One region of the Bradyrhizobium sp. i1.15.2 genome, then DNA from elsewhere that is predicted to be linked to it. Evidence: predicted binding sites of a transcription regulator. Region 1 holds the regulator's gene; the other holds the start of a gene.
What was found. Region 1 encodes PhoB, which activates phosphate uptake and scavenging genes when phosphate is short. Its sites were predicted from a motif close to TGTCATNNANCTGTCAT; they were not measured.

Region 1 (5,407 bases):
TCGCTGATCATGACCGTGATCGGCGTCGGCATTGGCGCGCCGCTCGGCATGTTCGCCGGCACCTATCTCGCCGAATACGGCCGCAATGACCGGCTGACCTCGGTGATCCGCTTCATCAACGACATCCTGCTCTCGGCGCCCTCGATCATCATCGGCCTGTTCATCTACGGCGCGGTGGTGGTGCCGATGCGCGGCTTCTCGGCGATCGCAGGCTCGCTCGCGCTCGCGGTCATCGTGATCCCGGTGGTGCTGCGCACGACCGAGGACATGCTGCTGCTGGTGCCGAACGCGCTGCGCGAGGCGGCCTCGGCGCTCGGCCTGCCGCGTTCGCTGGTGATCAAGCGGATCGCTTATCGCGCCGCGCGCTCCGGCCTCATCACCGGCGTGCTGCTCGCAACCGCTCGCGTCGCCGGTGAAACTGCGCCGCTGCTGTTCACCGCGCTGTCGAACCAGTTCTTCAGCCTCGGCCTGAATAAGACGATGGCGAACCTGCCTGTCACCATCAACAACTTCGTGCAGAGCCCCTATGCCTATTGGAAGCAATTGGCCTGGAGCGGGGCGCTGCTCATCACCCTGACCGTTCTTGCCCTTAATATTGGCGCGCGCATCCTTGGCGCCGAGAGGACCGCAAAATGAGTGATCTTTCCGTATCGATGAGCGCGGCCGGTGGGCTGCCCCACGCGCCGGTGCTGCCGGAGGCGCCCCCGAAGGTGACCGTGCGCAACCTGAACTTCTATTACGGCGAGCACCACGCGCTGAAGAACATCAACCTGACGCTGGGCGCCAATCGCGTCACGGCGTTCATCGGTCCGTCGGGCTGCGGCAAGTCGACCCTGCTGCGCATCTTCAACCGGATGTACGACCTCTATCCCGGCCAGCGCGCCACTGGTCAGCTGATGCTCGACCAGACCAACATCCTCGACGGCAAGCTGGACCTCAATTTGCTGCGCGCCCGCGTCGGCATGGTGTTCCAGAAGCCGACGCCGTTCCCGATGACGATCTACGAGAACATCGCGTTCGGCATCCGCCTGTATGAGAAGATCTCGAAGTCCGAAATGGACGGCCGCGTCGAGAAGGCGCTGCGCGGCGGCGCGCTGTGGAACGAGGTCAAGGACAAGCTCAACGCCTCCGGCCTGTCGCTCTCCGGCGGCCAGCAGCAGCGCCTCTGCATCGCCCGCACCGTCGCGGTGCGGCCCGAGGTGATCCTGTTCGACGAACCCTGTTCGGCGCTCGACCCGATCTCGACCGCCAAGGTCGAGGAGCTGATCCAGGAGCTGTCCGAGGATTACACGATCGCGATCGTCACCCACAACATGCAGCAGGCGGCGCGCGTCTCCGACAAGACCGCCTTCATGTATCTCGGCGAGCTGATCGAGTTCGACGACACCAGCAAGATCTTCACGTCGCCGACCGACCGGCGCACGCAGGATTACATCACCGGCCGGTTCGGCTGAGGAGACGCGACATGGCTTCCGAACATACCGCAAAGGCTTTCGACACCGACCTCCAGGAACTCACCCGCCTGGTCGCCGAGATGGGCGGCATCGCCGAGCGCATGATCGTCGAGTCCGTCGACGCGCTGATCCGCCGCGACGTCCCGCTCGGCCAGCGCGTCGTCGCCATCGACACCGAGCTCGACGCGCTGCAGAAGCGCATCGAGGAGCGTGCGGTGCTCACCATCGCCCGCCGCCAGCCGATGGCGGTCGATCTGCGCGAGATCGTCGGCGCCATGCGCGTCGCGACCGATCTCGAGCGCATCGGCGACCTCGCCAAGAACATGGGCAAGCGCGTCGCGGCGCTGGAGACGGACTTCCATCCGCTCAAGCTGTTCCGCGGCCTCGAGCACATGACCGACCTCGTGCAGCAGCAGGTCAAGTCGGTGCTGGACGCCTATGCCGCGCATGATTTGCCGGCGGCGATGGCGGTGTGGAAGGGCGACGAGGAAGTCGACGCCATCTGCACCTCGCTGTTCCGCGAGCTCCTCACCTACATGATGGAGGATCCGCGCAACATCTCGTTCTGTATTCACCTGATGTTCTGCGCCAAGAACATCGAGCGGATCGGCGACCACGCCACCAACATCGCCGAGACCGTGTTCTACATGATCGAGGGCCAGGCGATCACCGACAAGCGGCCGAAGGGCGACATGACGACCTTCGCCAACACGGTACCGAACACCTGAAGACTTAAGGGAGCGACGACGCGATGGGCGCACGCATTATGGTGGTTGAGGACGAGGAAGCCCTGACCGAGCTTCTCCGCTACAACCTCGAAGGCGACGGCTATGACGTCGAGACGGTGATGCGCGGCGACGACGCCGACACCCGCCTCAAGGAGCACATCCCCGATCTGATCGTGCTCGACTGGATGCTGCCGGGCCTGTCAGGCATCGAATTGTGCCGGCGGCTTCGCACCCGTCCCGAGACCAAGCAGCTCCCGATCATCATGCTCACCGCGCGCGGTGAGGAGAGCGAGCGGGTGCGGGGTCTTGCGACCGGCGCCGACGATTACATCGTCAAGCCGTTCTCGGTGCCGGAGCTGCTGGCACGCGTGAAGGGCCTGCTGCGGCGTGCAAGCCCGGAGCGGCTCGCCACCGTGCTTGCTTTTGGCGACATCGAGCTCGACCGTGACAAGCGCCGCGTGGCGCGATCGGGCCGGCCGATCGATCTCGGTCCGACCGAATATCGCCTGCTGGAGTTCTTCCTGGAGCATCCGGGCCGGGTGTTCTCGCGCGAGCAACTGCTCGACAGCGTCTGGGGCCGCGACATCTATATCGACGAGCGTACCGTCGACGTGCATATCGGCCGCCTGCGCAAGCTGCTCAATCTCGGCCGCGAGCAAGACCCGATCCGCACCGTCCGCGGCGCCGGCTACGCGCTGGATGATCGGTTTGCGAAGGCGGAGCAGGTGTAGGGTTGCAGGCTTGTTTGTTGGCGAGCTGTCCCTGCATTCTCCGATGTCGTCCCGGACAAGCGAGCGCTGATCCGGGACCCATAACCACAGGGAGTGGTTTGGCGAAGACTCAGAGTTACCCCTTTCGCACGACTACTGCGTGCTCGGAGTATGGGTCCTGGCTTTCGCCAGGACGACACTGAAATTATTGAACTGTCTTTGCGCGACGACTTGCCCTGATTACCGCGGACCCGGCTTCACCGGTGCGCGGCGCCGATCCGACGCCGGCTGGTACGCAACACGCGAGTGCTGGGCGCAATAGGGCAGGCCGGACAGCGCCCGTCCACCGCAGAAGAAGAAGTCCGGGCTCGAGGGATCGCCGACCGGCCAGTGGCAGGTCGCCTCGTTCAATTCGAGCAGCGACAGCCGCTGGCTCATCGGCACCACGTTGTCGTAGGTGACCGGATCCGGCTCAGCCTCGACCTCGAAGGCCTGCGCCAGCGCGGTGTTGCCGCGCGAGATCGGGCGGCTCACCCGCATCATGTGCTGCGCGGGGCGCGCCTTGCGCGGCCGGGGCGCTGCCGATGATGGGCTCTTGGCGCGGCCCGAAAGACCGAGCCTGTGCACTTTGCCGATCACGGCATTGCGGGTCACATTGCCGAGCTCCGCCGCGATCTGGCTGGCCGAAAGTCCGGCCTCCCAGAGCTTTTTCAGCTGCTCGACGCGATCATCGGACCAGGTCAAAACCGTCATTGCACCCTTTCCCTCGCTGCGCGCCAGCCATCCTGGGGCCTCGCAGCGAATGCCTAAGCCTTCAAAAACCCGTGCCGCCAGAATCCCTTAAGGCTCGCCGGGCGCGTCTTGAACGCCCGAACGTTTACGCCGGTACATAAGGACTTAAAGATCAGAACCACTGCACGAGATGTCGTATCTGACAATCCAAACGCTACAATATGGCGTGACTCCCGCGCAAGAGTCCGCCGACTCGCTTCCACATGTTCCGTGGCTAAATCCCGCAAAATCGGCACCGCAAGACTACGGATTCAGCGTTTCGCGAGGCTTTCCGGGCGGCATTGACACCCGTTTCACCAGGCCTAAGATAGTCGCACGTGCCGCCCTCAAGAGGCGGCACGTTTCGTTTTCCGGGCCGGTCGATGGTGCGTTGCGTAATGCACGCTTACACCGTCCGCAACATTCAAGTGACCGTCATGACTAACAGCGCAGCGCCGCATTTGCTCCCCGTTTTCGCCAGGTCCGACCTCGGTTTCGAGCGTGGCGAAGGCTGCTGGCTGATCGCGACCAATGGCGAGCGCTATCTCGATTTCACCTCCGGGGTGGCGGTGAATGCGCTCGGCCATGCCCATCCGGCGCTGGTCGCGGCGTTGCAGGAACAGGCCACGAAGCTCTGGCACATGTCGAACCTGTTCCAGAGCCCGGACGGCGAAAAGCTTGCCGCGCGCCTGTGCAATGAAAGTTTCGCGGACTTCGTGTTCTTCTGCAATTCCGGCGCCGAAGCGCTGGAATGCGTGATCAAGGTCGTGCGCCGCTATCACGCCGCGAAGGGCCATCCAGACCGCTATCGCATGATCACCTTCGAAGGCGCCTTCCATGGCCGCACGCTGGCGACGCTGGCCGCGACGGGTTCGGCAAAATATCTCGAAGGTTTCGGCCCACCCATGGAGGGCTTCGACCAGGTTGCGCATGGCGATCTCGAGGCAGTGAAAAAGGCGATCGGTCCGCAGACCGCCGGCATCCTGATCGAGCCGATCCAGGGCGAGGGCGGTGTGCGTTCGGCAACGCCTGCCTTCCTGAGGGCGTTGCGCCAGCTCTGCGACGAGCGCGGCCTGTTGCTCGCCTTCGACGAGGTGCAGACCGGCATGGGCCGCACCGGCGATCTGTTCGCGTACCGCCGCCTTGGCGTCGAACCCGACGTGATGTCGCTGGCCAAGGCGCTCGGCGGCGGCTTCCCGATCGGCGCCTGCCTTGCGACCGCGGAAGCGGCGTCCGGCATGACGCCGGGCTCGCACGGCTCGACCTTCGGCGGCAATCCGCTCGCGATCGCGGCGGCGAATGCCGTGCTCGACGTCATGCTCAAGCCCGGCTTCTTCGACCACGTGCAGAGGATGTCGCTGCTGCTCAAGCAGAAGCTCGCCTCCGTGATCGACCGTCATGGCGATGTCGTCAGCGAAGTGCGCGGCGAGGGCCTCCTGATCGGCATCAAGGCCGTGGTGCCTTCCGGCGATCTCGTTGCCGCCTTGCGCGCCGAAAAGCTGCTCACCGTCGGCGCCGGTGACAATGTCGTGCGTTTCCTGCCGCCTTTGATCGTCACCGAGGCCGAGATCGAGGACAGCGTCGGGCGGCTCGAGCGCGCCTGCACGGCGTTGTCCGGCAACAAGCGGGCGGCAAGCTGATGAGCAAGTCGCCCGATAATACACCCAAGAAAACACCGAAGCACTTCCTCGATATCAACGAGCTGCCGCTGTCGGAGCTCAAGCGCATGCTGGCCGCGTCCTCC
Region 2 (5,407 bases), 180 kb from region 1:
GAGCCGGCCCGTCAGCGTCATGTGGAAGCGGAATTCCTCCATCACGTAAGGATAGCCCCAGCGGTCGAGATAGTCGCGTTGCCGTTCGCTCAGCTTCTCCGGCTTGCGCCGCGCGCGGTCTTCCGCGCTCAGCGGCGCGCGGAAGGAATCGAAGTCGCGCGCGCAATCGGCGGCGAGCTGCTGGAGTTCGCCGACCGGCTCCGCCGGAATGACGGCGATGAAGCCGCTGATGGAATCGACGACCGGGCGGATCACCGGAATTGCGCGTGCCCTGCCGGCGAATGTCGCGCAGGCCGCAACAAGCTCGACCTCGCGCCTGTCGGACGCCAGCGCCATCGGCGCCTTCAGCGTGGCGTGAAAGCCGTATTTGCGGGGATCGGCGGTGACATCACGCCAGTCCGGAGCCGTGCGCAGGGCCTCGTCCGGGAACGGCAGCTCTCGGCCGGTATGCGCATCATAGCCGAGCAGTTCGGCGCCGAAGCGCGAGACGGCGCTGTCGGCACTGGCGGCATGGTAGATCGCGTAGCGGGGAAAATCTGTCATGGACCGAACATAACCGGTTTATGCCGCGGCGACAGCTTCGCGCGGGGCAGCTGCCATGCCAAGCAACCGCGTCGCGTCGGTGAGATGTACGAGCTTGCCGCCTGATATCACGGCGATCAGCCGCGGCCGCAGCGGCACGCGGTCGTCGACCAGCAGAATGTCCGCGCGCCGTCCTTCAGCGAGTACGCCGCGATCGGCAAGGCCGGTCGCGCGCGCAGGCGCGGCGGAGACCAGATTCCAGGCCTCGGTCAACGGCAGCACGCCATCGGCGGCGAGCCGGAACGCTGCGAGCAGCTGCGCGGGATAGTAGTAGTCCGAGGCCAGCACCGAGCAGAGCCCTTTGGCGATCATGTCGGATGCCTTGGTCCAGCCGGTGTGGCTACCGCCGCGCAGGACGTTTGGCGCGCCGTAGACGATGGCATCACCGTGGCTTGTTGCCGCCCGCGCCGTCTCCTCGTTGATCGGAAACTCCGCGATCGCCACGCCCATCGCGCGAAAGCTCTGGCGCATCGCCGGCGTCGCATCGTCATGCGAGAGCATCCGCACGTCGGCGGCGCGCGCCGCCGCGGCGAGTCGCGACACGGAAGCCGGCACATCCGCGGCGCGGGACATTATGTGTCCGACCAGCCGGTCGAAATCTTCACCCGAGAGGCCGGTGCGCTCCACCATGCGGTTGCGCTTGCGGGGCTTGGCCATGTCCCCAACCGTGCCGTCCATGTGGTCGTTGAAGGCGAACAGGTCGACGCGGCCCTCGCTGAGCCACTGCGAGATCTCGGCCTCGGCGTCGAGATTGTAGGTCTCGTGGCGCAGGTGAAAGCGGGTGTCGGCGGCAAACTGCGGGCGCTGCCGTTCGATCGCCTCCATCAGGCCGCGCGCATTGTCGGCGCTGCGCAGGCCCGGCTCCCACGAACAGGTCGTGGCGTGAAACACCGTGGTGATGCCGTTGCTGATCGCCTGGCGATCGCTGTCGGCGAGCGCCACATCGATCGGGAAGTCGACCCCGGCACGCGGCATCATCTGTCGCTCGAAGGCATCACCGTGCAGATCGACGATGCCAGGCAGCACCAGCAGGTCGCGCGCGTCGATCGCAAGTCGTACGCGGCTGCGAGAGCCATCGACCTGCGCGATGTCCGTTCCGGACACGAGAAGCGACGTTTCGACGAATTCGGAGCCGATCAGGGCCCGGCCGCCCTCGAGGAATATGTCTGTCACGCGACCGCGCTTCGTTTGCTGGCAGAGGAAGGTGCCCCTGCTTCGTATGTCGTGAGGAAATCCTCAATCCCGAGCTTGCGGAAATCGGGCAGGGCTTCACACAACTTGTCGTGATCCCAGTCCCACCAGGCGAGCCTCGCAAGCCGCCCCGCAACCTCTTCCGAGAACCGCCGGCGCACGATGCGCGCCGGATTGCCGGCGACGATGGTGTAGGCCGGCACGTCCTTGGTGACGATGGCGCCGGCCGCGATCACCGCGCCGGTGCCGATGTTGCGACCCGGCAGCACGATCGCGCCGTGACCGATCCAGACGTCGTGACCGATATGGACGTGATGCTGGCGCCGCCAGTCGAAGAATTCCGTGTCGTCGCTCTCGCCTTCGAAATAGGCGCTCGACCGATAGGTGAAGTGCGCCTGCGTGGCGCGGTTCATCGGGTGATTGCCCGGATTGATCCGTGTCATCGCCGCGATCGAGCAGAATTTTCCGATGGTGGTGTAGGTGATCTGGGCGTCGTTCACGACATAGGAGTACTCGCCCATCGTCACTTCGTGCAGCATCGTGCGCGCGCCGACCTCGGTGTAGGCCCCAAGCCTGGTGTCGTGCAGCTTCGCCGAGGGATCGATGGTCGGCTGGACCGAAAGAGCTTTGGCGGCCATGTTGCATCCGAACGAGAGGGCGGGCGTTTCCCTTCGAGCGGCTTGATGACAATGTCATGACGACGCGATGACAGGGGATGAACAGGGGATGAGGTGTGTAGGATCGCCGCACCGCAACGTCCGTGTCACACAAGTGTCAAGCGCCGGCGTTAGCGGTGGGTCCCAGCTACTCTGGAGCCCTGCATGCTGGTGGTTGAAGGTCTGACGTGTCGCTTCGGCGTGAAAGCCGCGGTGGACGACGCTTCGTTTCAAGTCTCTCCCGGCGGTTTCGTCGGCGTGATCGGACGGTCCGGCGCCGGCAAGTCGACCCTGCTGCGGACCATCAACCGTCTCGCGACGCCTTCGCAGGGTCGCATCCTGTTCGACGGCCTCGACGTCACCGCGTTGCGCGGCAAGGAGCTGCGGCAGTGGCGAGCGCGCTCGGCGATGATCTTTCAGCAGTTCAACCTGGTCGGCCGGCTCGATGTTCTCACCAACGTCCTGATGGGACGGCTCGCGACGATGCCAGCCTGGCGCTCGCTGTCGCAGACCTGGCCCGAGCAGGACAAGGCGCTGGCGATGTCCGCGCTCGAACAGTTCGATATCGCCCCGCTCGCAGCCCAGCGCGCCGATCAGCTCTCCGGCGGCCAGCAGCAGCGCGTGGCGATCGCCCGCGCGCTGGTGCAGCAGCCCGACATCATTCTCGCCGACGAGCCTATCGCCTCGCTCGACCCGCGCAACACCAAGATCGTGATGGATGCGCTGCTGCGCATCAACAAGCATTTCGGCATCACCGTGCTCTGCAACCTGCATTCGCTCGATCTGGCGCGCAGCTATTGCGACCGGCTGATCGGCATGGCGCAGGGTCGCGTGGTGTTCGACGGCGCGCCGGCCGAGTTGACCGAGCACGTTGCGCGCGAGCTCTACGATCTCGAAGCCGCCGATGTCATGGGCGGCACGCCTGCACCGGTGCGACAAGGCATTCCGGCGCTTGGAACGGCGGCCGCCGCCTGAGCTGCGCCGCTTCAGGACTCACCAGTTTTGCGTCAACCGACCTCAACCAATGAAGAGGCTATCATGATTACTCGCAGATTGATTCTTGCCGGCGCCGCCGCGCTCGCGTTCACGGCTTCCGCGTCCGCCGAAGACTGGAAGGCCAAATATCCCGAGCTGACCTTCGCGGTCATTCCGGCGGAAAACGCCTCGGGCGTCACCGAGCGCTGGGCGCCGTTCATGAGCTATCTCTCCAAGGAACTGGGCGTGAAAGTCACGCTGCGCATCGCCAACGACTACGCTGCCGTGATCGAAGGCCAGCGCGCCGGCAACATCCACATCGCGAGCTACGGCTCTGCCTCGTTCGCCCGCGCCCGCCTGACCGGCGTCAAGACCGACGCCTTCGCCAACGACATCAATTCCGACGGCTCGACCGGCTACTACTCGGTGTTCTTCGTCAAGACGAGCAGCCCCTACAAGAGCATCGACCAGCTCAAAGGCAAGAACCTCGGCCTGGTCGACCCGAACTCGACCTCCGGCAACAACGTGCCGCGCTTCGAGCTCGACAAGATGGGCATCGCGGATGCCGACACCTATTTCAGCAAGGTCGTCTTCACCGGCAGCCATGAGAACGCGATCCTGGCGCTGGCGCAGGGCACTGTCGACGTTGCCGCCAACCAGTGGACCAGCGATGACGATTCGACGCTGGCGCAGATGCTGACCAAGGGCATGCTGAAGAATGCCGACGGCTCGGCGATGAAGAAGGACGATTTCCGCATCATCCACAAATCGGCGCCCATCATCAACGGCCCCTATGCCTACAATTCCGACCTGCCGGAAGAGGCCAAGGCCGCCATCGCCAAGGCGTTCTTCGACGCGCCGGCCAAGGACAAGGCGGCCTTCGATCGCCTCCAGGACGGCCAGAAGAAGGGTTTTCATCCCGCGACCACCAAGGATTGGGATGGCACGATCGAGCTGATCAAGTTCGTCGATGCGCTGCGTAAGAAGAAGGCGTCCTGAGTATCGGGACGATGCCACTGGAGCCGGGTCGATGGACCCGGCTCTTTCTCTTTGATCGACCACCTTTCCTGATCAGATGACCGTCGCGGTTTCGATCCTTCCCGAGCAGCAGCTCGCCGTGCTCAACGCCGCCTATCGCCAGGCGGTCGCGCGCAGGCGGCTCCGACTCCTGTTTGGAGCCGTGATCTTCGCCGCTGCACTGTGTCTGGCCGCGTTCGGCGCCGAAGTGAATCTGCGCACGCTGTTCACCCATTACGGCAACTTCATCAGCTATTTCGACCGCATCCTTACACTCGACAACGGACAGCGGGTCTGGACCGATGTCGGCGAGTGGCTGTGGGGCTGGCGCAAATGGCTGAAGATGCTGGGCGAGACCGTGCTGATCTCCTATGTCGGCACGTTGATCGGCGCGGTTTTTGCATTTTGCCTCAACTTCTTCGCTGCTGAAAACACCTCGCCCGCGCCCTGGCTGCGTTTCACGGTGCGGCGCCTGCTCGAATTCGCCCGCACGGTGCCCGGCATCGTGTTTGCGCTGATCTTCGTGATCGCCTTCGGTCTCGGTCCGATGGCGGGTGTGCTCGCAATTGCGATTCACTCCACCGGCGCGCTCGGCAAGCTGTTCTCGGAGATCGTCGAGAACGCCGACATGAAGCCGGTCGAAGGCGTTCGCTCGACCGGCGCAAGCTGGCTCTCCTGTATGCGCTTCGCCATCCTGCCGCAGGTCATGGCAGGCTATGCCAGCTACGCGCTGCTGCGTTTCGAGATCAACGTCCGCGAGGCCTCCGTGATGGGCTTTGTCGGTGCCGGTGGCATCGGCCAGGAGCTCGTCGTCGCCATCCGCAAGTTCTACTACTCCGACGTCAGCGCGATCCTGCTCACCATCATCGTCACGGTCTTCATCATCGACATCAGCACCGGCTGGCTGCGCGGCCGCCTGTTCGGCAAGGAGGCGCGGACGTGACGGGACCGCAGGAGACCGATACCGCGGCGCTTCGCGCGCGCTA

Region 2: the regulator PhoB is predicted to act here: its motif matches at 2,457-2,473, upstream of phnC (phosphonate ABC transporter ATP-binding protein).

Annotation. Positions count from the first base shown of each region.
Region 1 covers NZ_JBEPRQ010000001.1:486,726-492,132, reverse strand. The annotation lists gene pstA (phosphate ABC transporter permease PstA) at 1-636, shown strand, start outside; gene pstB (phosphate ABC transporter ATP-binding protein PstB) at 633-1,454, shown strand; gene phoU (phosphate signaling complex protein PhoU) at 1,466-2,182, shown strand; gene phoB (phosphate regulon transcriptional regulator PhoB) at 2,206-2,913, shown strand; gene ABIB80_RS02375 (GcrA family cell cycle regulator) at 3,133-3,645, opposite strand; gene ABIB80_RS02370 (aspartate aminotransferase family protein) at 4,101-5,303, shown strand; gene argF (ornithine carbamoyltransferase) at 5,303-5,407, shown strand, end outside.
Region 2 covers NZ_JBEPRQ010000001.1:308,716-314,122, reverse strand. The annotation lists gene ABIB80_RS01550 (DUF1045 domain-containing protein) at 1-543, opposite strand, end outside; gene ABIB80_RS01545 (alpha-D-ribose 1-methylphosphonate 5-triphosphate diphosphatase) at 562-1,755, opposite strand; gene ABIB80_RS01540 (LbetaH domain-containing protein) at 1,752-2,411, opposite strand; gene phnC (phosphonate ABC transporter ATP-binding protein) at 2,595-3,404, shown strand; gene phnD (phosphonate ABC transporter substrate-binding protein) at 3,468-4,403, shown strand; gene phnE (phosphonate ABC transporter, permease protein PhnE) at 4,480-5,364, shown strand; gene phnE (phosphonate ABC transporter, permease protein PhnE) at 5,361-5,407, shown strand, end outside.